DNA from 3 places in the Bacteroides sp. AM23-12 genome. Region 1 is predicted to be linked to each of the others. Evidence: riboswitches for the same ligand, from Rfam matches in the RefSeq annotation. Region 1 holds a riboswitch; each other region holds the start of a gene.
What was found. Region 1 has a riboswitch for cobalamin ahead of DW640_RS22205 (anaerobic ribonucleoside triphosphate reductase). Riboswitches for the same ligand answer to the same signal wherever they lie in the genome.
Positions count from the first base shown of each region.

Region 2: it holds a riboswitch for cobalamin, as region 1 does, so the genes downstream of both, DW640_RS20410 (TonB-dependent siderophore receptor) here and DW640_RS22205 (anaerobic ribonucleoside triphosphate reductase) in region 1, are expected to answer to the same signal.
Region 3: it holds a riboswitch for cobalamin, as region 1 does, so the genes downstream of both, DW640_RS00300 (YncE family protein) here and DW640_RS22205 (anaerobic ribonucleoside triphosphate reductase) in region 1, are expected to answer to the same signal.

Region 1 is NZ_QTLF01000053.1:1,897-12,213, reverse strand. Features, by position in the region: gene DW640_RS22225 (DUF6443 domain-containing protein) at 1-699, shown strand, start outside; gene DW640_RS22220 (hypothetical protein) at 701-988, shown strand; gene DW640_RS22215 (hypothetical protein) at 1,058-1,699, shown strand; gene DW640_RS22210 (hypothetical protein) at 1,906-2,310, opposite strand; cobalamin riboswitch at 2,552-2,737, shown strand; gene DW640_RS22205 (anaerobic ribonucleoside triphosphate reductase) at 2,765-5,158, shown strand; gene nrdG (anaerobic ribonucleoside-triphosphate reductase activating protein) at 5,289-5,783, shown strand; gene DW640_RS22195 (MFS transporter) at 5,972-7,384, shown strand; gene rseP (RIP metalloprotease RseP) at 7,931-9,286, opposite strand; gene DW640_RS22185 (1-deoxy-D-xylulose-5-phosphate reductoisomerase) at 9,411-10,317, opposite strand, start outside.
Region 2 is NZ_QTLF01000037.1:22,127-32,443, forward strand. Features, by position in the region: gene DW640_RS20395 (tryptophanase) at 43-1,422, opposite strand; gene DW640_RS20400 (DUF4465 domain-containing protein) at 1,858-2,634, opposite strand; gene DW640_RS20405 (YncE family protein) at 2,659-4,650, opposite strand; gene DW640_RS20410 (TonB-dependent siderophore receptor) at 4,681-6,726, opposite strand; cobalamin riboswitch at 6,908-7,113, opposite strand; gene DW640_RS20415 (hypothetical protein) at 7,175-8,017, opposite strand; gene DW640_RS20420 (DUF5074 domain-containing protein) at 8,032-9,378, opposite strand; gene DW640_RS20425 (DUF5074 domain-containing protein) at 9,399-10,317, opposite strand, start outside.
Region 3 is NZ_QTLF01000001.1:80,238-90,554, reverse strand. Features, by position in the region: gene DW640_RS00310 (AAA family ATPase) at 1-518, opposite strand, end outside; gene DW640_RS00305 (TonB-dependent receptor) at 685-2,739, opposite strand; gene DW640_RS00300 (YncE family protein) at 2,815-3,882, opposite strand; cobalamin riboswitch at 4,061-4,274, opposite strand; cobalamin riboswitch at 5,106-5,316, shown strand; gene DW640_RS24280 (hypothetical protein) at 5,315-5,446, opposite strand; gene DW640_RS00295 (PKD-like domain-containing protein) at 5,478-7,238, shown strand; gene DW640_RS00290 (receptor) at 7,276-9,090, shown strand; gene DW640_RS00285 (hypothetical protein) at 9,111-10,232, shown strand.

The DNA.
Region 1 (10,317 bases):
TATAAGATTAGTCCATACACTTACTGTTTGAACAATCCTATCCTATTAGTAGATCCCAATGGAATGTGGCCCACATGGGGAGGAATAAGCAGAGGATTAAGCAACGTCTTTAAGGGTACTCTAAGTTTTACCAATGGAGCTGCACGGGCTATGGCAGATAACATACTGCTTGGACAAACGTCACTCCGTGAAACCGGAATATACAGCAACGCATCTGCCTACAACGCAGGACAGGATGTTGGTGATATCATAAGTATTTTTGCAGGAGCCGCAGAGATTGTTAATGGTTTCGAAGAAGCTGCAGGAGGAATGGCACTCAGTCCGGAAACCGCAGGAATTTCTTTGGGGGTTACCGCGAAAGGCGTGTATGATATCACTCACGGTTCATTGATGGGAACAAGTGGATTCATGAAGCTATTCTCCAAAAAAGGAAGAGTTAGCGAAGGTAGTAATAACGGAAGCGGGTATTCAAAGTCTAGCGGGAAGAATGAAAAGCATTCGAATATTGATAAAAGACAACAAGCTGCAAATGATTATAGTACAGCAAAAGAGAAATATGATAATTTAAAATCTAAAACAAATAAAACTGCGAAAGAGAAAAAAGAATTAGAAACATTGAAAAAACAAAGAGATCACTATAAAAAACAGATGGATTATGCAGGAGACCATGACCATCAAAGAGGTAGAGGAGGTAATTAAAATGAAACTATTTACATTTATTGCTGACTATAAAGGTGGGACATACATTAGTCAGTATGTAGCAAAGACATTAGAAGAAGCCTTGAACTTATGGATAAATAATGTCGATTTTTTTACAGATAAACAGTTGAAGTCATTTAAGAAGAATATCAAATATGGTGATATAGATCCTCCTACCAAATTAAATGGTCTAAGTAATGTTTGGTGTACATGTTTTATTGTATTTAGTACTCTTTTGCTTCTTAATATAGTAGAGACAGTAAAAAAAACGACTAATAAAACATCCTAGCATAGAACAATATATTCCTACATTAGGGTAGATTCAAGTCTCAGAAACAACCATGAAATAAATGAAATTATGAAAACATTTACTTTCTTAGTTAATGCCAACGATAAGCATTGCTTTGTTCATCAGTATCAATCAGAAATGCCGACTAATGATTTATTTCGTGAATTAGTTCATGACACGTCTCATATATCTTCAAAAATGAAGTCTTTACTTATTCGTGAATCTCTGGAATGCTATCATGACAATGGCCCAGTAAAATTAGACTGCGTAAAAAACGTCTGGCGTGATTTCTTTTTAATTGATGATCTAATATCTCTTTACAATGCGAATATAGCAAAAAAATACCACGAGGGATGTGGCGATAGGAAATATTACAAGTTAATGTACTTATATGATGTAAACATGATAGAAACCGACATGAGCGATACAGTGTTTCCTCTATCAGAGAAAGCAACCTTTACTTTCATTACCTATATTCGTAATTACAATGCCTCATATCAGTTTGAAGTGACAACGTTGGAAGAAGGACTTATGCTATGGGCTACAAACATAGACATTTTGAATCGCCAGCAACGGAAGGTTCTGCTGAAATACATTCAAAAGTCTAAAAACAATCCGATAGCAGTAGAAGGAGTAAAGAATGTATGGAGTACATCATATCGGATATTCCGTCCGTTACTGACATTGCATATTGTTAAAACGGTCTCTTGATAAAAGTCACCGACTGAACAATAACTATTAGATTATTACCCTGGCATGAAACTAAAACATTTACATGTCAGGGTATTTTTTCTTGGCTAATTCTAAAACAAATAAGAGCAGGCTCAGCAAACGCAAGGGACTCACAATACATACGCATTTGCCGGTCTACTCTTATTTGTTACTTCCCGGACGTTCTCAATGAAACATCCGGAAGATTAGAACTCCCTTTTCAGGTTCCGAAGCAGTTCTTCTTTCCTCGCTTTATACTTCTTGGAAAGAGGATTGTACGAGTAAAGGTTGGTATGTTTCAAACGTATCTCGTCTGTCTGTTCCTTTCGCCGCTCTTCCCGCTCTTCCACATCATCCGGATCTTCGGACTTACGTCTTGTACCTCTCCTGCTAAACAACTGAAACTTGGATGTACCCCGAAGCTGACGAATCAGCATCTTGATAATCCGGACAATAATCTCTTGTTCCTGTTCGGAATAAGGCCTATCTACTGTCTCTGTATAGGAGAGATAATAAACTTTCAGTTCTTCTTCCAGCTCTTGCAAAAAATGCATCCGCTCAACTCTGGAAAACTTCTTTCTACCAGTATGCAAATCTTTTAAAATCTTCATTTAGTCTATCTTTTTTTAAGTCTGATAAAAGCGTGAGTCCTTTAATAAGTACACTTATGGGGCATGGGACACTTAAAAGAGAGTCCGACTATTTCAATATAACAGAGAAGAAAAACTAATATTTCCTGCAAGAATCATTTCTTAAAAGTTATCCAAAACGGAAAACTTTCTGTATCAGGCAGAAAGAAAAGTTTCCCGAAATTTAATGTTAAATCCTATCCAAGCTATCACAATATCCTTTATCTTTGTATCCGGTTTCGGAACTAAAAAGAGGTTTAGTCAATGAGGGAACGCTGTGCAAATCGGCGACAGTACCCGCTGCTGTAATTCTCTGTGAATCCGCACACTATGTCACTGCATCCAGATGTGGGAAGGCGCTGCGGGGGAGGGATAAGTCAGAAGACCTGCCGGAGTCAAATAAACATATTATTAATCACTTTCGGGAGTTAAAGTTATGAACTACGCGGAAATTTGTATCATCAAACGAGATGGTAAAAGAGAAGATTTCTCTATCAGTAAGATCAAGAATGCGATCGGTAAAGCATTCAGTGCGACAGGGATTCAGGACGAGCAGCAACTGATTGCTGACGTCACGATGAGTGTAATCAGTCAGTTCACTAACCCCACGATCACCGTGGAGGAAATTCAGGACTTAGTAGAAAAGGCATTGATGAAGGTACGCCCCGAAGTAGCCAAGAAGTACATCATCTACCGCGAATGGCGGAACACGGAGCGGGACAAGAAAACCCAGATGAAGCACGTGATGGACGGCATCGTCGCCATCGACAAGAACGACGTGAACCTGAGCAACGCCAATATGAGCAGCCACACGCCTGCCGGACAAATGATGACATTCGCATCGGAAGTCACCAAAGACTATACCTATAAATATCTGTTGCCGAAACGTTTTGCCGAAGCGCACCAGTTGGGCGATATCCATATTCACGACCTCGATTACTACCCGACAAAGACGACCACCTGCATCCAATATGACATGGACGATCTCTTTGAACGTGGCTTCCGCACCAAGAACGGCAGCATCCGCACACCGCAAAGCATCCAAAGTTATGCTACGCTTGCCACCATCATCTTCCAGACCAACCAGAACGAGCAGCACGGCGGACAGGCAATCCCCGCCTTCGACTTCTTCATGGCAAAAGGGGTGGCAAAGTCTTTCCGCAAACATCTGGCTTCGTTCATCAACTTCTACGTGGCGATGGAAAACGGAACACAGGCGGACGAGAAAGCAATCCGCACCTTAATCAAGGAACATCTGCCCTCTATTAAATCGACCGAAGCAGAACGCGAAACATTGCGCATCGCCCTGGTAGCCCTGCAAATCATTATTGACAAGGAACACCTGACACGCATCGCAGAGAAAGCGTACCAGCAGACAAAGAAGGATACACATCAGGCAATGGAAGGCTTTATCCACAACCTGAACACCATGCACTCCCGTGGAGGTAACCAAGTGGTATTCAGCTCCATCAACTACGGAACGGATACTTCCGCCGAAGGCCGCCTCGTGATCGAGGAACTGCTAAAAGCCACCATCGAAGGACTCGGAACACGTGGTGAAGTCCCCGTATTCCCGATCCAGATATTCAAAGTAAAGGACGGAGTTTCTTACTCCGAAAAGGACTTCGAGAAAGCGATGAAGGCGGAAAACATCGAAGACGCCATGCGGGGAACTTACGAAGCTCCGAACTTCGACCTGCTGCTGAGAGCCTGTCAGACTACATCGAAAGCGCTTTTCCCGAACTTCATGTTCCTGGACACGCCTTTCAACAAGAACGAGAAATGGAAAGCGGACGATCCGAAACGGTATATCTACGAGTTGGCTACAATGGGATGCCGCACCCGTGTATTTGAGAATGTGGCAGGAGAAAAGTCATCTCTGGGACGCGGAAACCTTTCATTCACCACACTGAACATGCCGCGTCTCGCCATCGAAGCACGCATCAAGGCGGAAAATCTGATTGAGGGTGAACGCAACAAGGATGCCATCGAACAGAAAGCGAAAGAGATTTTCATGGAGTCAGTCCGCAATATGGCGACTCTTGTAGCCGATCAACTGTACGAGCGCTACCAGTATCAACGCACCGCACTGGCACGCCAGTTCCCCTTCATGATGGGAAATGACGTATGGAAAGGCGGCGGCGCACTGAATCCGAACGAGCAAGTGGGCGATGCGTTACGCAGCGGTACGCTGGGCATCGGCTTTATCGGCGGACACAATGCAATGGTGGCACTTTACGGAGAAGGCCACGGACACAGCCAGAAGGCATGGGACACGCTGTACGAAGCTGTAATGGAAATGAACAAAGTGGTAGACGAATATAAAGAGAAATATAACCTGAATTATTCCGTACTTGCCACACCTGCCGAAGGACTTTCGGGACGTTTCACCAAGATAGACCGACGGAAATACGGTAAGATCGACGGCGTGACGGACCGCGACTACTACGTCAATTCCTTCCATGTGGATGTGAAGGAACCGATCAGCATCACCGAGAAGATCAGGCGCGAAGCTCCTTTCCACGCCATCACCCGCGGTGGACACATCACGTATGTGGAACTGGACGGGGAAGCTCAGAAGAATGTACGTGCCATCGCGAAAATCGTGAAGGTCATGCACGACGAGGGCATCGGCTACGGCTCCATCAATCACCCGGTGGATACCTGTCACAACTGTGGATACAAAGGAGTAATCTTCGATAAATGTCCGGTATGCCAGAGCGAAAACATCTTACGCATGCGCCGTATCACCGGATACCTGACAGGTGACCTCAGCTCCTGGAACTCTGCCAAACGGGCGGAAGAAAAGGATCGCGTGAAGCACTTGTAGAAGTTGAAAGACACTCATTTATTTTTTACTGAAGTTTCGTAAATTGTTTCCGCATGGATTCCCCTCCTTCTGGAAGGAGGGGAATCCATGCGGGATACAGCACATGCGAAACTTTAATTTTTATTTTAAGATGAACACTCTCAATTCTCCACTTTCAGCTCTCCACTTATTATCGACTTATCCCGAAACGATTGTTGACGGTGAAGGCATCCGGTATTCGATTTATCTTGCGGGATGTTCTCATCATTGCGTCGGCTGTCACAATCCGGAGAGCTGGAATCCGCGGGCGGGAGAACTGCTGACGGAGGAAAGGATTCAATCGATCATTCGGGAAATTAAAGCCAATCCATTGCTGGACGGGGTTACTTTTTCGGGAGGAGATCCGTTTTATAATCCGGAGGCTTTCCTGCTTTTTGTCAAAAGGGTAAAGAAGGAAACGGGGCTGAATATCTGGTGCTATACGGGATATACGTACGAAGAGATTCAGGCTAATCCGCGCTTGAAGGCTGTACTCGACTACATAGATGTGCTGGTGGACGGGCGTTTCGAACAGGCGCTCTTTTCACCTTATCTGGAATTTCGGGGAAGCAGCAATCAGAGGATATTGAGAATAGGTAATAAGTAATAGGTTATAGGTAATAATGGTGGGGGAGGTTTTGTATTAGTTTAGTGCGGGGGGAGCTACTACGAACTGTTGTGGGCGTGTCTCCTGCGCTAAAAAAACTTATATTTCAAAGAAGATTGAAACACGTACTTCTTTGTTTTGTTTACATTTACAAACAAAATAAGGTTCTACTAGAATAAGTTTTTTTTATGATACAAGCCAATAATACCACTTCTATAGATGAAACCGATGGACTGCCAATGCCGAGACGTATCTGGGCAGTGGTTTCCATCGGATTCGCACTTTGTATGTCGGTGCTCGACGTGAATATTATCAACATCGTACTCCCTACGCTTTCGCACGATTTCGGAACTTCGCCTGCTGTAACTACGTGGATTATAAATGGTTATCAGTTGGCTATCGTTGTTTCGCTGCTGTCTTTCTCTTCTTTGGGGGAGATTATCGGTTATCGGAAAGTGTTCCTGTCGGGCATTGGGCTGTTTTGCATCACTTCGCTGATCTGCGCCTTGTCCGATTCATTCTGGACGCTGACGATTGCACGTATCTTTCAGGGATTCAGTGCGTCGGCCATCACAAGTGTGAATACGGCGCAGCTGCGCTACGTATACCCGAAAAGCCAGATCGGGCGGGGAATGGGAATCAATGCGATGGTAGTGGCGATATCGGCGGCTGCCGGTCCGTCGGTGGCAAGCGGCATACTTTCGATAGCCAGCTGGCACTGGCTGTTTGCTATCAATGTACCGCTAGGGATTACGGCACTGCTACTGGGTATCAAGCATTTGCCAAGACAGGAAGAGCGGTCGAAGCGGAAGTTTGACTTCGTGAGTGCGATAGCCAATGCGGTCACGTTCGGGTTACTGATTTATACGCTGGACGGATTCGCGCATCATGAGGAGATGGATTTCCTTGTGCTGCAATTGATCATATTGGCCATCGTAGGAACGTTTTACGTACGGAGGCAACTGACTCAGACGACTCCGTTGCTGCCGCTGGACTTATTGCGGATACCGATTTTCCGGCTTTCGATTCTGACGTCTATCTGTTCGTTTATCGCTCAGATGGCGGCCATGGTGTCTCTCCCGTTTTTCCTTCAGAATACGTTGGGGCACAGCGAGGTCATGACAGGATTGTTGCTGACTCCGTGGCCGTTGGCTACACTGGTGACGGCACCGTTGGCAGGTTATCTGGTGGAACGCATTCATCCGGGGATATTGGGGAGTATCGGGATGGCGTTGTTTGCCGTCGGACTTTTTTCACTTTCGGGGCTTACTGCCGAATCGTCCGATATCAGTATAATTCTTCGTCTGATGCTTTGCGGAGCCGGTTTCGGGTTGTTTCAGACGCCCAATAACAGTACGATTATCTCTTCCGCCCCAACGAAACGTTCGGGCGGTGCAAGTGGAATGCTGGGAATGGCACGTTTGCTGGGGCAGACGTTCGGTACTACGCTGGTAGCGTTACTTTTCAGTTTTGTCGTGCACGACCGGAGTACGGCGGTCTGCCTTATGGTCGGAAGTGGGTTTGCTGTTGTGGCGGCGATTGTCAGCAGTCTGCGGTTGTCGCAACCGTCTACGCTGAAAAGAGAAACGAATCGGTCATGACGAATAAAACTATCTGTCATCGGGAGCGAAAATCATAGGAGAAGAAACTAGGATCAATCCAGAAAACCGGTTGTTTCCGATTTGTTTCTTTCACATATTGTTATGAGCTAAATGATAGTCGGTTCTATCTTCAATTCTCCTCCTTCGGGAAGGAGGAGAGTTAAGTTACTATTGTGTACTACTGTTTAGTTCATTCCTTTGCACTATCGAGCTAAAACCAGCTTTTCGGACTACCCCAAAGAATGTTAATTATTTAACATTCGTCTCCGGGCATCCAAAGAGCCAAAAGGAGAAAGGGCGTATCATCGTTGGCAGACTAAGGCATTTATCGTATATAGAAACGGCGCTTTAACGTAGTGTTAAAGCGCCGTTTCTATATACGATAAATAGTACACTATATTTTACTGTATTTCAACAATATACATTGCTTCATCGCCAACATCCTCCTTTTATCCGCCAGCAGTCCGCTGTCGCCGAGATTGCTGTTCTGACAACTTCCGGTCTGCACGAGGGGAGGACGGATGTGTATGCCTTGCCGGTCCCTGCTTAGAAGAAGAACCTCAATATGTCATTGAAGTTTGCCCAAATCAGCAAGCCGAACAGAAGCACCATACCGGTCATCTGAGCGTACTCCATAAACTTGTCACTCGGTTTACGACGGGCTATCATCTCGTAGAAGAGGAAGAGCACGTGTCCGCCGTCCAATGCGGGGATCGGAAGAATGTTCATGAAGGCAAGGATGATGGAAAGGAAGGCGGTCATGTACCAGAACTGGTGCCAGTCCCACGTAGCAGGGAAAATGCTTCCGATAGTGCCGAAGCCGCCCAACTGTTTGGCTCCTTCTTTCGAGAAGAGATATTTCATGTTGCCGACGTATCCTTTCAATGTCTTCACACCCAAAGAGACGCCTGCGGGGAAAGATTCAAAGAATGTGTATTCCTTTTTCACCATAGGCAACAGACGATCCGTTGTCAGACTGGCAACTACGCCCATCAGATAAGCGGAATCCACGCGCAGGGAAGTCGTATCGGTCACACCGCCACGCACATACGTCAGCGTAATCAGACGAGGGTCGATGCTGTCTTTCAGAAGTGCTTCGGCGTTTTTCTTGCGTTCCGCCATCGTCTGCTTGAAATCAGAGAAGGAGATGGATTTTCCGTCCAATGCGATGATACTGTCGCCCGGCAGAATGCCTGCCTGCGCAGCGGGAGAATTAACCATCACGCTGTCAATCACATACGGGAAACGGAAAGAAGCGAAACGAACGCTGTCCGCCATCAGGCGCTGCATCATGTCTTCGGGAATGTAGACGGAGGCTTTCTTGCCGTCACGAAGCACTGATACCTCACGGGCATCGGCTATCTGACTCAGCATATCGCCGTCATAACGTACGAAAGGCACATTGTCGGCAGACAAAAGGATGTCGCCATCCTGAAAACCGACCGCTTTCGCCGTTTCGTTGAAGTCCATACCAAGGGGAGCTTCTTGGACCTTTATATACTGGTCGCCCCAAGCGAAAAGAATCATTGAATAAATAAAGAGCGCCAACAGGAAGTTGAACAGCACACCGCCCACCATGATCAGAAGACGTTGCCAAGCCGGCTTGGAACGGAACTCCCAAGGCTGCTCAGGCTGTTTCATCTGTTCGGTATCCATCGACTCGTCTATCATTCCGGCTATCTTGACGTAACCGCCCAGCGGCAGCCATCCTACTGCATACTCCGTATCACTTCTCTTGGGTTTGAACTTGAACAAGGTAAACCACGGGTCAAAGAACAAGCAGAATTTTTCTACACGCACCTTGAACAACCGGGCAAAAAGGAAATGCCCGCCTTCATGAATAATAACGAGCAAGGATAAGCTCATTATCAGTTGCAGGGCACGAATTAAAAATGTTTCCATATAATCTATTTACAATTTAAAGCCTCATCCAAACCCTCTGCTCATAAGAGGAAAACCGAGGCGCTTTCTAATTTATATTACTTATTTATATTTTTCATTGTTCACGAAATCAGCTCCGGTGCTATCACGGAATCAGCTCCGCAGCTATTCTCCGCGCTTCGGCGTCGGTAGCCACATAGTCGTCGTAAGCAGGAGCGGCTACAAACGCGGCACGTTCCATTGTCTTTTCGATCACATCGCTCATACCGAGGAAGCTGATGCCGTCCCGGAGGAAAGCGGCTACCACTACTTCGTTGGCGGCATTGACAATGCAAGGCATATTTCCGCCCCGATACATCGCCTCGTAAGCCAGGGCAAGGTTGCGGAAACGCTTCGTATCCGGTTGCTCGAACGTCAGGTTCGTGCACTGGGTGAAGTCGAGCCTGTCGAAAGAAGAGCAGATACGGTCGGGATACGAGAACGCATACTGGATGGGCAGACGCATATCCGGCATGCCTAGCTGTGCCTTGACGGCACCGTCCTCAAACTGCACCATGGAATGAATGACCGACTGCGGATGCACCACCACCTCGATCTGGCTGGGCTGCACGCCGAACAGCCATTTCGCCTCGATGACCTCAAAGCCTTTGTTCATCATGGATGCGGAGTCAATGGTGATCTTGGCTCCCATCTCCCAGTTGGGATGTTTCAATGCCTGTGTCTTGGTGACGGACTTCAGCTGCTCCAGCGTGCAGGTCCGAAACGGACCACCGGAAGCGGTCAGTATCACCTTCTCAATCGGGTTCCCGACTTCTCCAGCTAAACACTGGAAGACTGCCGAGTGTTCAGAGTCCACCGGCAAAATGGGAGTGTGGTATTGCTGTGCCAGTTGGTTGATCAGTTCTCCCGCCACCACAAGCGTCTCCTTATTGGCAAGCGCAATGGCTTTCTTGGCACGAATGGCGTTGATCGTCGGCTTCAGTCCGGCATAGCCCACCATTGCCGTCAGCACCATATCTACCGGTCCGGCCTCCACGATCTGACAGACCGCG
Region 2 (10,317 bases), on a different contig from region 1:
CTGCTTGCTTACAAGGTCATTGCCATTTGTCTTGTCTACCTGCTATACAGACAATCGTTCTAACTGAACGGTAAAATGCCGCATCAAGGGGGCTTCCCAAGCGATGCGCACACCACGGGTGATCGTTTCTCTCCGTTCGAATACGTTTCTGAGGGCGGCAGCTATTACGTTCATGTGATTGTCCGTATATACCCTGCGAGGGATGGCAAGGCGAAGTAAATCAAGGCCGTTAAAGCGATTTTCGTGAGTGATAGGGTCACGGTCGGCAAGGATGTAACCAATCTCGCAGCCGCGTATGCCTGCCTCCAGATAAAGTTCGACGGTTAATGTCTGTGCGGGAAATTCTTCTTTCGGGACATGTGTCAGCACTTTGGAAGCATCGACGAAAATAGCATGGCCGCCGGCAGGACGTTGATAGGGGATTTCGTATTCGTCCAGTTTCTGGGCGAGGTATTCTACCTGTTTGATACGTGTTTCCAGATTATCAAATTCTGTATTTTCGTCAAGACCGATAGCGAGGGCGTTCATGTCCCGTCCGTTCATGCCGCCGTAGGTTAAGTACCCTTCGTATTGCACGCAGAAACCTTTGGCACCTTCATACCATTCTTTGCGTCGGGTGGCAATGAAACCGCCCATGTTGACTATGCCGTCTTTCTTGGCACTCATTGTCATACCGTCGGCAAGATCGAACATTTCACGGGTGATTTCTTTGATTGATTTGTCTTGATAACCTTTTTCACGCATCTTGATGAAGTAGGCATTCTCAGCAAAGCGGGCGGAGTCGAAAAGTACAGGTTTGTTGTATTTATCGGCGATAGCACGTACTTCACGCAGGTTTTGCATGGATACAGGTTGACCTCCTGCGGTATTGTTGGTAATGGTAACAATGATAAAAGGAATGCGGTCGGCATATTCGCTTAGTGCTTTCTCTAATTTGGCAGGGTCTACATTTCCTTTGAAGGGAATTTCCAGTTGAGTATTCTTTGCTTCGTCAATCGTACAGTCCAGTGCGATGGCGTGCCGTCCTTCGATATGTCCTTTGGTGGTATCGAAATGCGAGTTGCCGGGCACTATATTGCCTTCATGTACCAGATAAGAGAAAAGAACATTTTCTGCTGCCCGTCCTTGATGGGTAGGAATGATGTATTCGAATCCTGTTATTCTTGTAATGGTATCTTTTAGTTTGAAGAAGGAGGTGGCACCGGCATAACTTTCATCACCCAGCATCATGCCTGCCCATTGGCGGTCGCTCATGGCTCCCGTTCCGGAGTCGGTGATAAGATCAATATAAACTTGCTCTGATTTGAGTTGAAAGACGTTATAATGTGCTTCTTTAATCCATTGCTCGCGTTCTTCGCGGGTACTTTTTCTGATGGGTTCTACCGTCTTGATTTTCCATGATTCAGCAAAAGGTAATTTCATTGTCCTTGATTTTATATTTTTATCCGACTAAAATACTGAATATGTATGAGATGGACAAGTTTTTGATGACTTTTTGTAAGGATAGGGATGCGTAATTGTTTTTAAAGGGACATGGAAAGAGTAGATGGGACGGAGAGAAAATCTAGAAGGGAATGTGTAGAATCTAAGAGATGAGGTTTAAAAGTCAAGTTTGCTATCATTTAGTACTGTTATCCAAAGTGGAGTGATATGCTTATTAGAGTTTCTATGCACCTTCTTTCAAGTCATGCGGTTGATTGAGTGGACTTATGCGGTCGATCGTTTGTAATCGAGAGGTTGATTGAGGATAAACCAACGGTCTGTTTGGTGCAATTGAACGGTCTGTTTGGCTCAAACGGAGGGTCTGTTTGTGGTAATTAGAGCCTCTGTTTGAGTCAAACAATAAATACCTGATTTTTATTTTTCGATGAGAGTAAGGTCATCAATGCAGAAATATTTACCAGTATTCATTCCAAACTCGCCCGAGTCTGAAGAACTAGGAATAAGTGTGATTTTAGAAGCATCTTTAAGAGGGGTTAAATCAAACCATATCCATGTATTTACTGGTTTATCAGTATCAGTTTTGTAATCGGCAAGTTTAATTTTTGTTTCAGCAATTTTTTTCCCTTTATTGTCGTATCCTGTCGCAGTAACCTCATACCAATCTCCTTTTTTGAAAGGTCTTGCGTAACTGTCACCTTCCGTCATACCGATGTAGGCATTTTTACTAGTGGTTATCCATAGACCTTTAATGGAATATTGAGAGTCTATAATTGTCATAGAGGCTGTGGTATTTTCATCACTGTAGACACCTAAATATACTTCCCCGGTTTTTATATTTCCACAGTTGGGTTGACAATTTTGGAAGTGGCTAGTTTTGTTGGTGTAAGTGAAGCCTGCGAAGCTATACCCTTGTCCCCAGTCCGAGTAATAATGATCGAAGGTTACATAACTTTCAGGATCAGTGAATGTGTCTTTAAAATAGTATCCTGAAACTTCGGTACTAGTTGAAGTAAATTCACTCTCCGATTCCGTTAATTGGTTTTCGAAGCTGACAACCACTTCTTTTTTCTCATTTTCTCCTCCTTTATTATCATCACCACCTTTTACTTCATCATTCTCATCACTACATCCACAAAAAGCGAATACTGATACCAGTAAGAATAAAGATAACTTTTTCATTTTTGCTTTCATTTAAATTATTAATTGTTTTATTGATTAGTTCTCGAAATGTAAATCCTCTACTGTCATTACTTCCGTGGAAATTTCTCCCATCCAACCTACGTTTTGATTGACAGCTGTATATATTTTCACAAAATCAATTTTGTCTAATTCTACGTGATTCCCGTTTTGATCAACAGCCCAGTCTATTTTGAATTGGCTGAACTCCGATCTGTTGGGATGATTATCCGCATATCCCCAAGGATAACAGTACCCTACCCAAGTACCTCCTTCATTTATTGCATTGTCTTTCAAGCGTGTTCCGCGAAAAGTAATTTCATCTTCTTCTATCCAATTGGGATAGTAGGAATCCTGTTGATGGTAACTGTTGCGATAGACGAACCCTTCTCCTCCTTGATTGTCGGTCCAGCGGACATCACCATTGGCAGGTTGAGGACGATAATAGGTTATTTCGTAATTACGGGTTTCCGTATCTTTCCCATATTCGCTTCCTGCCAGTTCATACCATTCATCGTCCGGCAATCCATTGCCATTTTCATCTTTTGAGACTAAGACAATGCCCGGTTCGGCACTTCCTCCCAAAGCTCCCGTACCGGTATTCTGATTGTATGAGGCATTGCCTAAAATTCTGAAGTCATATTCGCCTTTACTATTACGGATTGACTGATGGAATCCGACTGTAATCGTTCCCCCGAATCCACCTAAAGAAATAACAGACTTCTTCTTTAATTTCTCTGTTGCACGTTCCAGAACCTGTCCGGCAGAGAAGCCGTCTTCGTAGGCGGAGGTTGTTGTATTAATGAACTGTCCGGGGGCAGGGATGTATTCGAATACTTTGTTGGCAAAGGCGGAAGGTGCATTCGGATTTTCCGGTGTATCTCCTGCCTCGTTTTGTGAAGCCTTGTCGCTGAAGACTACTGTATTAGGATTTAAGCCGATATCATTCAGCCGATATTGAAGTTGCCCTTGTTGGTTGAAGCAAAGGACATCTCCTTTGACTGTATAATTGTAAGCCTCCGTGATATACACATTCCCGCTGAATGGATTCAGTTGAATGCTGAAAGGCGTTTGGATAGCCGTTCCGTCTGTGATAAAGTTATCCCGTATGACAGTTCCTGCATTCAGGTCAAATACTTTGATGGCGGAATCTTTAGTCTGATAGTCGTAAGTATATAGATAAGCGATGGGGCCGTCGATGGCAAAGCTCAGTACTTTTTCATCATACGTAGTGGCGACCGCATCCGTCCGGCTGTCGATTTTGACCAGATGATAGTCTCCGGCTTCAATGTCAGTTCCCCGTGTGACTACATACACGGCTTCTTCCAGCCCCGGAAGTATTTTTCCCGGATTCGGTCCGACTTCTATTTTCTTGGTCTCCTTGAAAGTCGTTATGTCAATCACTGATACTGTAGTGTCTACGCCCGGTCCCGAATAATCCAGTCCGCCGGAATTGGATACATACAATTTCCCGTTTTGTACGCAGATATCTTCCGCATTTCTTCCGACTGTGACAATCTCTTCGATTTCCAGAGAAGTGGTGTCAATCCTTGCGACTGTTCCGTCATAGGAACATACATATGCCTTATCCTTATCAAACGCTATCGCGCGGGGCTGACGTGAACTGCCATTGTCGCGCAACATACTGATCTGCCGGATGGATTTGCCCGTAGGGAAGTCAATCACCTCTACGGTGCTCGACACATTGACTACTACATAAATCTTATTTCCATAGATCGCTATGTCATTGGCTGTATCTCCCAGTCTCCGCTGATTGTTTGCACTAAAGTAGTTGTTCGTACATCTTTGCCGATTGAAAGAATAACGAGCGAGCGAACTATTATTCTGATTGAACAGTCCTTCGCTTAATATGTACATCTCCGCTGTTCCGGTTTCGAATACATCCCCATTGCTTTCGGGTACAATACTTGGCTTATCTTCCAGATCATCGCAAGCGATAAAGAAGAGTGGGAAAAGAAAAAAACACTTCCCCAACCGTAGCAACATATTATATAAAAGACCTTTCTGCATACCTAATACTTATTACTTAATACCTATTACCTAATACCTGACTCCTATCGTCACTCTTACCGATCTTCCCGGCATGGGGAAATTCTTAACGATCTCATAATTCCTGTTCATCAGATTCAGCACTTCCAGGTTGAGTGATGCTGTAACTTTCTGTATTTTGAAATCTCTGTAGGCAGAGATGCTGTGATCACTGTAGCTGTCCAGGCGGTTGTCGCTGATGTTTTGTCCTAACATATACCGTTTTCCGGAGAAAAGGAATGAATAGGAAAGATTGAGCCATGGAGTTTCTATTCCGGCTTGTCCGGAAGCGGAGACGCGCGGGGTATAGGCTATCTGATGCTTGTACACTTTACCTTCCGGTGAGTTGGGATTGGAGTTGGTAACGTCCAGTGCCCGTTGGTAAGTATAGTTTCCGGAAAGGTTGATCCGTAGTTTATCCAGAGGCTGGAGGCTGAGGCTGGCAGTTGCATCTATCCCCTTGATATCCACTTTGCCCAGATTGACCATACTCCAGATGAATAAGTTCTTGGTAGGAGTGGCTACAATCTTGTCGGTCACTTTATTATGGTAGGCGTCTACGGTGGCCGAAAGATAAGGTATAAAGTTGTTGATGGCTTTACTATAAGTAATACCTATATTATATTGAGTAGCACTTTCCGGCTTCAGATTGATGTTTCCGGCCTTGTCGTAATATAAATCATTGAAGCTGGGCAGACGGAAGATATCTTTGTAGAAGAAACGGAACCGCAGTTCTTCATTATGAAACGGCTTTAGCGAGATGCTGACATTGGGAGACAGCTTCCGGTGGTTGCCGGCACTACCTCCGTTTTTAGCTTTCTCGTTGATGACAGTTGCCAGAGCAGAAGCGGACAGCGTCACCCATTCATTGACGTATTTCCCGGCAAAGGCTGTCAGCCATGAATAGCGGGTGGGGGAGACGAAGTTCTGCAAATTGGCATTCATCGTATTGATGCTTCCGTCGGTGGACAAGGAGAAAGAAAGATTGTTCCATATCCGGTATAGAGCGGAAGCGGACAGGTAATATTCTTGCTGGTAATAGCTGTTGTCAGTTCCTCCGACGGAGGTAAGAGCATCCGGGTCCTGATAGTTCTGATAACTCCAGTTCCACTTGGCAGAGGTCTGGAATACCCATTTTCTGCTAAACTCTTTCTTGTACTGGCTTTGGATAAAGGTGTTCTTATCCTGCAGATTTTGTCGGGAGAAGTCATAATATAAGGTAGTGGCATTGGGCAGCCCCCGTGAGGACTGGTAATAATAGGCTTTCAGTCTCCATTGCTCTTTGTCGGAGAGATTGGCGAAAGCGCTTATCTCAGCCCGAAGGTTTTCTACATCCGTATTCCGGCGCTTCTCTTTACTGACCTGAACATCGGCATCATTCCCGTAACGCAGGGTAAATGGATAATGTCCGTCCGAAGACATCCATTCGCCGTTGGCGGTCATGCTCCATTTCTTGTTGAGTTGTTGTTCCAGAAAAAGGGAAGGATTTACTAATCCCCATGAACCGGTCTTAAATTCGGCGGCTATATTAGTCGGCTTGTCTTCTTTGAAGTGCGGAGTCAGTGTCTGTATGTTCAGTATGCCGGCAGAAGCAAAAAAACGGGCAGGCTGGAAGATGTTGTCGCTTTGTCCGTTGTTGAGCGAAAGGCGGTCAACGTTGTTTAGGGAGAAACGTCCGATGTCTACTTGTCCGGTCTGGCAGTCGCTGACGGTGATGCCATCATAGGAAACAGCGGTGTGCTGTGCTCCGAGACTTCGGATGGAGACGGTTTTTAATCCTCCGATACCTCCATAGTCCTTCACGGTAACTCCTGCGAAATGTTTTACCGCATCCGATACCTGCAGGGCCTGCAGATTCTTTAATTCGTCCTTATTGAAAACCTGCAGAGGAGAGGCTGAACGGACTTCACGCGTCTGATAAGGGTCGGATACCATGATTTCGGGGATGGAGTAGATATGTGCTGTATCCACTTTTTGTTGTTGGGCAAAAAGGGATAAGGACAAAGCCTGACAGCAGAGTAGTACGCTCATCTTTTTAATAAAAGTATTCCTTCTCATTGTTTTCTTTCAGTCTGTTCATAATGTAAAAAGATGTCCGGGCGAACTCACTTCGACCGGACATCATAATAAACTTGGCAGAGTTTATTAATTAGTACACACTTTCTCTGAATCAGAATGGTGAATGAAATGATGGACGGATTGTCCGGTTCATTAGACTCATCGCTTTTTCCTCGAAAGCAGTGAAACGAGTTTGCATGGTAGGTCTTCTGACTTGTTCCTGTTGCGAACGCCTTCCCGGAATACCCTTCCAGTGGCTATAAAGTCGATTGCTCGCAACCAAAAAATGAACTTACAGCAGCGGGACTGTTCAGGACTTTCACCTGATTCCCTTTTAATTGCTTCCCTCGTGCATGAGAGTTGCAAACCAATGCGCGACAAAGATAGATAGTTTATTTGTCTTTTGCAAGAGAGGAGCGAAGGTAAATCCATGACTTTGAACAGCTTTTTAAAAAGCTTTGAATCCAACCACCTCGGTTGACACTTCACCTATCGACTCGACATTCTTCAAAATGGCACTCTGTACTTTCACAAAATGAATACGTTCCAGCGTTACAGGATTGCCATTCTGGTCAACGGCGTCATCCAGGTCAAACTGATTATACCGGTAGTTGCCGTTGTCATCCTTTGCCATGTCGCTTCCCCAGTTGTCGGCATATCCTTTTCCGAAATCCTTGTTTTTCCATATTCCGCCTTCTTGCTCTGTCCGTGCTTCGAGCATACTTCCTTTCAATGTATAGGAGTCCTCTTTAATCCAGTTCGGATAATACATCTGATCGTGATATTGAGGGAGATACTTGATGACTCCGCTTTCTCCTTTACTGTCTTCCCAAGGGATATCTCCGGCTGCATCCGGTCTGTGGTAAGTGACGGAATAGTCGCGTTCCGGTTCGTCACTTCCTTTCAGCTCGTACCATACGTCGTCTGCTTTTCCGTTGCCATTAGCGTCTTCGGATACCCATACGATGCCCGGTTCGGAACTTCCGGAGAAGGGATTGCCGATAATACCGAAGTCGTATCCTTTGCGGTTCTTTATTTCTTTCGGCATTTTAATGGTGATGTATCCGCCGAAAGATCCCAGTGAGACGTAGAGTTTCTTGTTGAAGCGCTCTTCTGCATAAGCGTTTGCTTCTTCCATTGTCTGGCAGTCGAAGCCTTCATTGATAAACTGCCCTGGTGCCGGACGATATTCCAGCACTTTGAATCCTTGAATTTCCGTTTCTTCCTCATCTTTGTTGCAGGAAGCCAAAAGAGTGGCTGCTATAGCCATCAGATACCAATATCTTTTCATTTTTCTATGTTAGTTTAGTTATTGAATAATATTTGTGAAGGAACGCTCTCACCACAGTCTACTGTGTGGAGAACTTTTCCGTCTTTGCTGTAAACGACGATTTTAGATTCATCTTTCCGTTCTTCGGTATAAGTTACATAGAGTTCTCCGCTTTGTTGGTTCAGCTGCAATGGAGCAGTAATTGAAACTCCTGATTCTGCGGCAATGAAAGGTGCTTTGAGAGAGTCTGAATCGCCTAAAATATATTTATATATAGCTCCGTCGGTCGATACCAGATAAATAATATTCTCTGTTTCGGATGCTACCATGCCTATGGTCGGACTTGAATGATACGGTCCCTTGGCCGGCTGGAAGTTTGCAAAGACTTTTTCTAAAGTAAAGTCATTCTTTATTTTTACGATATTACATCCGTTATCAGCCGATTCAAGAGTATAAACATTACCGTCTTTAGCCAGTACAAAATTGATTTTCTGTTTTTGAATGATATCTAGCTCTGTAACGGCAGGAGCTTCTCCTTCTTTAGCTGCGATTAGCTCGTTTACATCGTAATACTTCACTTTGGACTCATCTTTATAAGTGTCATTGCTCAGCACTTTGCCATTGTAGATTATGCTATTATAGAAACAAAGCAGACGCTCATTCTTGATCCTGACATTGTTAAGTGATTTTAGGTCAATACGACGTATGCCATCTCCTGTCACTAATCCATATTGTTCGTTCAGAATGGTCAGACCGCTTAGGTTTGCGCCTACTACAGCGGAGTTTTCGTAATAAAGAGTCTTGGCGTCGACAATGTAGAAATGATCTCGGTTCGATGTGCTGGTGCCCACAAGCAGATAGAACTTTCCGTTGCTGTGAATGATATTTGCAGAGTCGTAGTTACCAATTCCCAAAGTTTTTCCTGCATTTAAAGAAGCATAACAATCTTGATAAGCAGTTTTCTTTTCGGTATCATAGAAATTGAATGTTCCGTCTGCTACGTAGAAGAATCCTTTGGAAAAGTTGTGGTTAGAGCTGAAACTTGTGCTCATTTCTACTTTTCCGTATTTATTCTTGATGATACATGACAGGTCCGCGCGACATGGATTGTCTATTTTGTAACTAAAGGTCGGTTCGGTAGAATACTCTTTTCCATTGACCAGCCATGAATAGGTGGCTCCTTCCGGATTAAGCAGTTCCGGAGTAATCTCCAACGTTTCTCCTAATTCCAACACTTGGCTTTCTGTCGGGAAAGTTCCTTTCAGTACGTTCGGATAATGTGCCAGATTGCCGAGGTGCAAATCTTCGCAATCGTCGTCGTTACAGGCGGTAAAACCTGCTGCAAGGCAGGCTATTAATAAAGTGGTATATAGTTTATTCATCTTGTTTCAGAGTCTTGTTATTAGTTAAAAATGAATGTAGCCGGGAAATAATAGCCATCGTATGCTATTTCTGATATCTTTTCTCCTGTGGCGGCGTTGAATCTTACCAGAAGATTTTTCTGATAGTCTCCGGTCAGGTACATGGCCAGTAATTCGTTGGTCTTTGGATTGACGCGGATGCCTGCGCCATAGAATCCGTAACCTTCTTTGGTGTATTCGGTCAGTGTCTCCTCAGGGGCGGGATCGTCAAAAGTGGCTTTGTATATCTTTCCTCCTGCGATGTAGTAGAATATTCCTTCAGGAGTGCCGCAGAAACTGGCTTCTCTGTAAGCACCGAACGAGGAGGGAGAATAATCGTCACGCATTGCAACCTTTTCCAGAGAAAAATCAGCATTGATTCTTACCAGATTGTTTTTACCGTCTTTGGTCGTTTCTACAGTATAGATATTTCCATCTTTACATTGTACAAAGCGAGTACCACCATAGGTTGTAATATCTAATTCCTGGAATGCGACTTTGTCTGTAGGCTTGAGATCGGGTGAGCATAATTCTGCAATGTCTATGGTATACACTTTAGGACTTCCCCACCCGGAGGAGTTCACATTTAATATGAGTTTTCCGTTATAAGCGATTCCGCTACCTGTTCCGGTATACGTATTTCCTACCGATACCAGTGTAATTGTTTCAAACGTTTTTAAATTGATACGGCTGAAATATCCTCCATGAGTAATTATTCCATAATCGTCATTCAAACCGATAAACTCATAAGCTTGATAATTAGCTAGTTTGCCACAGCTATTTTCAGCATACAGAGTTTTAGGATCCATCACCACCAACTGATTATCTTCTTTTGAACAGACATACAACTTCCCATTCCACAAAGTAGCCGATTGTGAGGTAACTCCCAGCACATCTCCGAAATTCTGATTCTTATAGCAC
Region 3 (10,317 bases), on a different contig from region 1:
TTATAACTGTAGTAATTATAATACTCCGAACGTCTCTTATCCGCTTTTTCTATCATCTCTTCCGCCGCCTCCTCATCAATACGATGCATCTGACACAACCGTGCGATACGATCTTCTTTAGTAGCCGAGATAAAGACATTTGCACAACGGGGATGTTCCCGTAAAATATAGTCGGCACAACGTCCGACGAACACACAGGATTTCTCTGCCGCCAGACGACGGATAACATCACTCTGCACCTTAAATAAAGCATCATTGCTCAGACAGTTGGTACATGGCATTGCCCCTTCACTGATGAAAGGAAAACGCATACCGAACAGTCCGCCGATAATGCCTTGCGAGGCTTTTTCATCAGCTTTTTCGAAGAACTCCTTACATAAGCCGCTCTCTTCGGAAGCCAGATTGATCAGTTCCTTATCATAAAAGTCGATTCCCAAACGGGCAGCCAACTTCTCTCCTATTTCTTTTCCGCCGCTACCTAACTGGCGACCGATATTGATAACATAATTACCGCTCATAGTACATTTTGTTTTATGGTTTGATAGCAAACATACGACTTTTTTCTAAAAGATGCACCATTATACAAAAGTTATATTTAAAAGAAACAATCGGAAAGCATCCTTTTTTCATATATACTCTGCCAATAATACATCTACATGGCACAGGAGTCCGGCTATCACCCACCTATTTTTTCTTCTTGCCCCACTTGGGAGTTATACCGATAAAGAACTCGAAGTTAATTCCCGGCATCGGACGGGATAATACCGAAAGATACTCTTCGTCAAAGAGATTATTGACTGTCCCTTTTAAGGATAAATCTGCCCAACGGAGTGAGAATCCTTTTTCAAGGGTCACGTTGCTCATGAGATAGGGTGGAAGATGTCCCGTATAGGATACAGCATTACTCGTCATTGTATAACGTTCGCTATAGTAACACCATTTATAAAGAAGCCCCCAACTGCGATATGTCAGCCTGCCTGATAACGTAGCTGAATATTCGGGTATGTATGGTAACTGCTTCCCTACTGACTGGTCAGCCTTGCTCGTAGGTTCACCTTCATTAATAGAAGGAGTCCACGCAAATGTTCCATTTAATCCAAGCTTCCATGCTTTATCAATTGCAACTGCATAATCAGCCTGTACTTCCACGCCATAGGCGTGTACTTTTTTAAGATTAACGGGGGAATAAAATCCCTTCGACGTAGGTAGCCAAATAATCCAGTCGTTTATATGTTGATCGAACCAGGAAGCCGAACCGGATAATGTATAAACATTATCCTTATCCACAGAAAAGGACAGCCCCGTTTCGTAAGTAAATCCACTTTCATTATTCAATGCCGGATTGCCACCCGGCAAAAAATAAAGGTCATTCAATGTCGGAAAACGATAATTACGGGTAATAGAAGCCTTTGCCATTATATTGCCTCTTTTAGAAAGAACATAATCTACAAAAAAGGCAGGAATAACCGGTGCCCATTTAGTCCCGAACATCTCTCCCCGCAGGACCAATGACATACCCAACCGATTGACCGGCTGCCATTTCAATGAGACATTACCCGACAACTCAATACGTCCTTTATCAAAATAAACAATAGAATCATTCTTCCTTCCCTGACCATACTTATCGTTCTTATTATCATCTTTATTCAGATCTTTATCCAAACTATTCACCAAATGCTGATGAGCCGACACACCCGCCGTCAAAAGGAGTTTATCTGAGAAAAAATACTCTCCATCCAACTGCCCGTAGAAAGTATTGACTTTACTACGTGAACGGGTCATTGTAGCCATTATACCATTTCCCAAATCCCGCTTATAGTCGTACGCCAACCATGTATGCACATAACCTCCCCTTGCCGATACTTTCCAGTTTTCACGCGTATGATCCCATGATAAAACACTTCGCAGTGTATGTTCCCGTTGTCGGTTCTCGAAATCCATAAGATCACCCTGATCGGTCGTCAGTAATGCCAGTTCACGGTTAGAATCAGTATACCACGCATTCAGTCCGAAGCGATCACCTTTACCCGTATTGTAATATACCTCCTGTAAAATGTGCAGATCTTTGTATGCACCACTACGATTACGTTCTATGGGATAATACTGTTCGATTATATTATATTTATCATCATAAATATTCTCTTTCTTATCATGATTACGATATTTATAATCATTGGGCGACGACTGATAGACCGCCCGCGTCGAGATCTGCCAATGTTTATCTCCATACTTCAATTGCAGAAACTCATCGAAGGTACTAAATGAACCGATACCTTGAACATATTGCATTCCGAAGCCTTCTTGATGAGCAGGCACTGTAGATAATTTCACCAATCCTCCCAAACCACCACCAGCCATATTCACCGATGAAGTGCCATGCAGCAAAGAAGCGTCATCTATAAAATAAGATGGAATCATCGAAAAGTCAGTCATCCCCAACATTGGATTGTTGATACGCATACCGTTCCATGTTACCTGTGTATGCGAAGCAGACGTTCCCCGAAATGATACAGTAGAAAGCGTGGCACGTCCGTAGCTTTTTACAAAAATAGAAGAATTGAAAGTGAGTATATCCGCCATTGACAAGGCTATATTCTCCTTAAGCACAAGTGAATCAAATCTGGTCTGCTGTACGCCTATATCTTTCATCGGGCGCTTTCCTAAAATTTCCACTTCACGAATGACAATTCCCTTTTCCGCCCAATTCTTATTGTCGCTGCTGTGTTGTTGTCCACTCATTATAGATGGAAGTAATAAAAGAACTCCTACAAACTGCACTAATAATATATTTCTCCTCATATTCTTCTCTACCGATTACTTCCAACAAAATGCTCCGGGAATAATCCCTACATAAAACTCATCCACAAGTTCCCCATCTTTCGTATAGCGATAAATCATCCCCTGTTGCTGATAGTCAATAGCATCAGCCACATAGACATCTCCATTCTTCGGACTAACCGTCAGACCATAATACTTCGTATCACGATACTTGAGGAAAGGACGTACGGGGACACGCTCCGCATCAACAGACATACGCCAAATATCTTTGTTAATCCAGTAAAGTTCATCACCCGCACCATTAAGCTGTACTTCCGAAGGAGCATCTCCCAACTGAAACTTAAATTGTTTCTCTATCTTGAATGTTTCGGCATCAATGCAATAAAGCGATGGCTCCTCATACCCGTATGGACTTCCTTTATACCCTCCATCAGTAATCGTCCACATCTTGAAGTTCTTATCCATAACGAGAGAAGTAGGTTGTATACCTACAGTAAGCTGATCTACCACCTTGTCCGTTGTAGTATCTATCTTTAATATACGATTCTGATAAGACCAGCAATTTACATACACATATTTGCCATATTGTACCATCTGTTCTGTTGAGCCTGTTTCCATCGTCATATCCGGACATTCGATATATCCGGTTATCTGATAAGTTTTGGGATTGACAATGAAAATACGATAATCCCAAATCTGTGTGACATAGGCTTTTTCGTCCGAAATAAAATGAATGTAGCGTGGAGAAGTAAGTCCCGTAATGCGTCCCACTTCCTTAAATGTATTAATATCAATGGCAAAAATGACGTGAGAGTTGTTTACTACCACCCAACCGACATCATTACGAATAGTCATTGACTGTGCTACATCTCCCAACTTCATCGCATTAGCCCGATAGAATACTTCATTTTCTACCGTTTTCGTTTCCGGGTCATAATAAGATAAGGTAGCATTACCATACTGAAAGTTCCCTTCATTGGTAATGAAAAGACCGTCTCCCGTAGCTGAGAAATCCTCCATCTCACCATAATCCCATTTCATACAACCGATAAAAGCCGTCAGACAGAAGACAATAAATAAAACAGATAGTAAAATTCGTTTCATAATTAAAAGTGAGAAAAGGTTATTAACTAACTTGTCGCATCACTCATTAGACATCTGCCAGCAAATTATAATTTGCGACAAACATCAAACATAGCATTTGTACCGACCGGTTGAATGAGGAATCAATTGAATATAGGAATGAACTATACCAGTTGATTTCTACCCGAAACCCGCGGGTATAAATCTGCAGCGGCAAGGCAGGTCTTCTGACTCGTCCCCGTTTATCACGCCTTCCCAGTGATGTCACCAGTGGCAAAGAATGTGATAAACTCATCTCCCGAAAGAGAGGACTTACAGCAGCAGGTACTGTCCCGGATTTACACCGGATTCCCTTTTCATCGTTTTGGAAGGTTAGACAATTCCAAATACGAACCTTGCGGGTGCAAAGATACTATAATTATATTTCACGCCTCACTTCTCCCCTGTCTTTTTTATCAAGAACAAAAGATTAAAGACTTCTTCAAATTAGCACATTATGAGCAAGCAGATGAAAAAGAGAAAAGTTTGCCCTCTGTTCCTTCCTATCTTTCGGATAAAAACCGGATGACTCATCAAAAAGAGGAGGAATTTCTATTTTCACAAAAGCGGCTTAATATCAAAACCATCAATTTTCAATCATTTTAGCCTAGATTACAAGAATATGCAAGCAACAGCAAACAAAAGAAACTATATCTACGACATTTTATCATAAACTAAGCATCCATATCAAAAGAGCAAACAGCACAAAAAAGCATAATAACGTACAAAATAAGATTGCTTCTTAACCGAATTAACATTGCTTTATAAGCAAACTAAGATTGGTTTTAAACCAAACTGACCTTCCTTTAAAACCAAACCCGCCTTCCTTTAAAAGAAAATCAACCTACTTGGTCGGCAAAAGCTGCATATATAACCATTTTTCCTGCATAACGGCCTCCGCTTTCCGCATATTCTTGCATATAAGTAATCCATTTTTCTCCTATTTCAAGTATTTAGCTTCTATTTTCCCAATAGAAAATCTTAAAAACAGAACATTTGGAGATGGTGTCACTATACCATCGGCATAGTGACACTATCCTGCAAGTATGGTGACACTATCAGAGAGAGATAGTGTCACCATATCCAATTCCTCCTTTCCCACCCCCGACAACGTAATAAAAATTAATTAGTTAAAATAGACATATTATATAAAAAGATAACTATCTTTGCGGTCAAGAAGTTGGTTCTTCGTTGCTATAATAAGTTGTATTTCATTCGATTAAGATATAACAAAAGCTATCGAAGATTAAAAGGGAATGCCGTGTGAATCGGCAACAGTATCCGCTGCTGTATTTTCCCGTACTGCCCTTGAAGGACAGTACAGTTTGTAGCAATTTGTCACTGGAAATTTTCTCTGGGAAGGCGCTGCAAATAAGGGAATAAGTCAGAAGACCTACCTCCTTTCGGTTGGATTTTACTCCTGCGGCATACGGGAGGTAGTTCGTTGTCTTTTTCCACAGGCGCTTACCATGTGCGGACGGAAGAGGCTTCTTCTATATTTATACTTACCGGGATACTGACTGCCCAGCGTAAAATCCATTATCATTCCTGTTTGCAAACTAATTAAAAGTATGCTTATGATAAATGGATTTTTAAAAACAATCGCTAGCTTATTAATGCTATGTACTGTCGTGTCTTTCGCCTCCTGCCGGAACGACGGTGATGATGAAGAATTGGGTGGCGGGACAACAGGTCAACCACCGGTAATTACCTTCGACAACGGTACGGGAATCTACACAGTAAAGATTATGAAAAGCATCACAATCACTCCCCTAGTGAACGATGCCACCGATCCTGTATATACATGGAAAGACGAGAAAGGTAAAATAGTATGTACAGACCTCTCATACACCTATTCACCTAAAGCGGAAGGAGAAGTCTATTTCAAATTCCGCGTGGACGCCAAGAATGGTTATGCCGAAGAAGAACTGCGGGTAGATGTAGTGGAAAAAATGATACCTTCCGTATCATTGATTCCCGCCTACTCTACCTATATGGGAAAGAGCGTAACCCTCGAATCTTCCGTAAATTTCACTGAAGGAGCAAAGTACGAATGGGTGTCCATTGACGAAAGCGGTAAAACCAAAGAAACGGTCGGAACCGAAGCTACCTATACGTTTACCCCCACCGAAGAAGGACAATTCAGTTTCAAACTTACGGTTACCAACGAAGACGGTAGCGGGAATGCGTCGACTTCCGTACTGGTATCACCTGAGCCAGTGATGAATATAACCTTCAGCAGTAATCAACTAACCGTCCCCAAAGGTCGTGCTGCCTGTATAGCTCCCGTCATTACGGATACAACAACCCATGCAACCTACGTGTGGGAAGTAGACGAAGTAATGCAACAGGGAGAAACTGGCCCCACTTTTACCTTCACTCCACCAACAGCCGGAAGCTATGTGGTAAAAGTAACCGGAACAGATGGCGACATAATAAAAAGTGCTATCCAGACCGTAGTCTGCCTGCCGTCTGATGAAGCCAAATACTACCGCGCACCGTCAGCTGGTAGTTCGGACAGTAAAGTGAAAGTATACCACCTACGCCCTGCTCCGGGACAATTCATAGCACAGATTTCCGGACAGACCGAAGAAGAAGCCTGTCGTTACGCTGAGACTCGCATGAATGTACAAAACAATTATGTGTCTCTGGGTGCATGGGGAGGATATATCATCGTGGGATTCGACCACAGCGTATACAACAAACCCGATGTTAGCAGCAACGGAGGATATGACTTCGCTATCATAGGCAATCCCTTCGACGGTAGTTCCGAACCGGGTATCGTCTACGTCATGCAGGACGAAAACGGAGACGGACTGCCCAATGACACTTGGTACGAACTACGTGGCAGCGAAACCGGAAAGGCGGAAACCTATCAACACTATGCCGTCACTTACTACCGCCCGCCTACACACAATATGCCCCTGCAATGGATCGACAACCGGGGAAACTCCGGCTCCATCGACCTCAATCCTAACTTCCCGCTATGGATAAAGGAAAACAACTATACTTTATACGGTACCCGCCTGAAGCGAAATACAACCCGGACACCGGGCGGAATCTGGCGCAATGAATCCTATCCGTGGGGATATGCGGACAACTGGGGAGAAGACATTCTCGCCGAGGGCGACAATCACGATGCCGCACCCGTAGGCAACGCCTTCAAGATAGAAAACGCCATGTATCCCGACGGCACTCCGGTCAAGTTGCAATACATCGACTTCATCAAGGTGCAGACCGGCATACAATCCGTAGCGGGAGCCATCGGAGAGTTGTCCACCGAAGTATTCGGCTTCGTCGATTATAAGATGAGCGAAGCTCCTTCAAAGATAGATTAATAATCATTCATTATAAATTCACTTAATTTTTTAGACAATGAGAAAAGTAAATTACTGGAAAACCCTGTTAGTGGTTTTATGTACCGGATGCATCTTTGCAGCATGTGGCGACGACGACGATGAAAACCCGTTCACCGGAGTAGACAACAACTTCCTTAGTTTTTCACTGGAAAGCAATGAAAACGTATGGAAAGCGACGATTATAGACAATGAGATCACCGTAACGGTTCCCGAAGGAACTTCGCTCGATGGCGCGCAAGCCAGCTATACCCTTAGCGAGCAGGCAACTGTTAACCCCAATCCTTCTTCCGTTACCGCCTGGGGCGAAGAGCAACAATTCACAGTAACTTCCTACAACGGAACTACGCGTACCTATAAATATACAGTACGCTACTCCGCTGTAAGTGAAATCGGCACATTCATACTTAATTCGCAAGCTGATGTAGACGCTTTAGCCGACCACCATGTCACGGTTATCGAAGGCAGTCTGAGCATAGCTACAGTAGAAAATACAGAAGACCCCGTGATTAATCTGAACGGATTGGCAAAGATTACCGAAGTAATGGACGACATCACTATCGGGCAATACTATAAAGGTGAAAACCTTGCCGGACTGGCTAAACTGGAAAAGGTGGGAAGTATCAGCATGAGAAACAATAGCTCACTGACCGAGTTTGCACTCCCAAACTTGCTTTCTATCCGTGGAGAACTATTCATAGCAAACCCGGCAGAAAACAACATCACTTCTATAAAATGCCCGCAACTAACTACAATTCTAAAACAATGCTATATCCAAGCTCCCAACCTGAAAAGCTTAAATCTCAATTCGCTCGAAAGCATTCCGGGAAAAGGAGATAACAGTGATGGAGATGGTACATTCTCTCTTTATGGCAGCCAGCTTGTTTCATTAGATTTGCCGGTCTTAAAGCAGGTAGGAAAAAAGTTCACTCTATCGTTGGGAACAAAACATCCGGAACTCACCCAAATTAATCTACCGGAACTTATCTCCTGTAAAGAAGTATCTATTGGTTATGCAGATAAGTTAGAAACAATCAGTCTTCCCAAATTATCCACTCTTTCTTCTTTTAGCATTACTTCTTGTGCCAAATTTTCGAAGTTGAACGAAACCATTGCACCGTCCAATTTGGAAAAGCTAAGTGTATCACATTGTCCAAGCGTAACGGAATTGGATGCAAGTCAAAAAGACATCAACAGTATTTCTATCACTTATGTTGACAATAATTTCGTTCTAAAAGGAAAAGAAGAAATGGGAAGCTATGCATTCACAGGATATCAACTACCCAAAACAGAAGGAATCTCTACTTTTGCCAGTCTCACGGTTACCACTCCGCTTACTAATGTAGAACTTTCCGGTATTAAACAAGTTACAGGGGAATTAAGTTTCCAAGCTACAGCAAATGTGACATTGGAGTCAGTGAGTATGCCCGATTTAGAAACTGTAGGTAAATTCGCTACTGGAAATGACAATAAAAGATGCAACTTTCCTAAACTTACAAGAGTGACTGAAAGGTTATATATAAATATAGAAAAAACTGTAACTGACCTCTCTTATTTAAATTTTAAGAGTTTAGAGTCTGTAGAGTTTTTAGAAATGTATGGCAGCAGAAATACCAACATAACATCACTTGAAGACCTTTTGCCCAAATTAAAATCGTCAAATCGTATAAGTATTAGACTATTCACAGCTCTATACGATTTTAGTCTATTCAAAGATATAGCAGATGCAATGACAGAAGACGCCCAATGGTACGTACGTACTTGTGGTCCCGGAACAGTAACATTACAACAGATGCAAGAATCAGCAACCGGTGATTTTACACCGGATAATTAATCACTTAATAAATTACAATTATGAAAAAGAGCATTTTTTTCTTAGCAGCCAGTGCAATTATGTTTGCAATGGGCAGTTGTACTAATGATGTGTTGGACAATGTCCAGCAAGTAGACAGTTCACTTCCGCAGACACGTGCTACAGCGAGTAATGACTGGACGTATGCGTATGTACTTAGCGAAGGTACATGGCATGTAGCTCCTCCCTCATCTCCAGGAAACATTGTTCGCTATGATAACAATTGGACGAAAAAGTCTACCCTAGAAATTGGAGACACAGGCAACGACTTGATTCAATACGGATCAAAACTCTATTGTGCAGTAAGTGGTCACGACCTTACAGCAGATAATGGAGGAATATGGGTACTGAATGCCAAGACCGGTCAACTTCTCACACCTCAAATGAAACAATACGATGATGAAAAAACCGGGCACAAAGCTATGCCAAGACACTTGGCTGCTGCCAATGGAAAAGTATATATCAGCTTTTATTCAGGGGCAGTGATGTCTATCGACACCATGAATTATGCTAAAGTTAACTACCTAGAACTGGATGCGACCTATTCAGAAGGTATCTGCATCGGCAAAGACAACAAAGTGTATGTCTGCAATTCAGGCAATACTGATGACACCCAAGCTGGTGAAGGAACAACTATTTCCGTATTGCCACTTACCCTTGACGATGAAACTCAAATTACCGTTCCTAAAAATCCTAAGTTGATAGCAGCTTATTCAGCCAATAAGATGTACTTTAACGTACTGGGTGACGGAGGTATGCATTCTGCATTGTACAAATTCAATCCAACTACACCCAATGTAGCTCCAATATTAGTTACAGAAAAAGCAGGTGGATTTGCAATCGGCAGTCAATATCTTTATACAGCAGATATTGATTGGAACACAACTGACTATAAGACTATCATGCAAAAAGTACAATTATCTAATGATGATACTAGCGATTTCACTGATGATCCCGGATATATGTTCGGTTTCAGCGTAACAGTCAATCCATTCAACGGAGATGTATGCTTCGGTCAATCAATGGGAGACGCATTGTATATTTATGACTCCGCAGGAGGTGATTACCTAGATATGGTAAATACCGGCACAGCCAACGTGAACGCCGTAGTCTTCGTCAAATAACTTTCCGCATCAATATTGAAAAGTTAGATTCAATCCATTCACCTCCCAGCGAAACTTTCTCGTAAGGGAGGTGATTTTTCTTCTT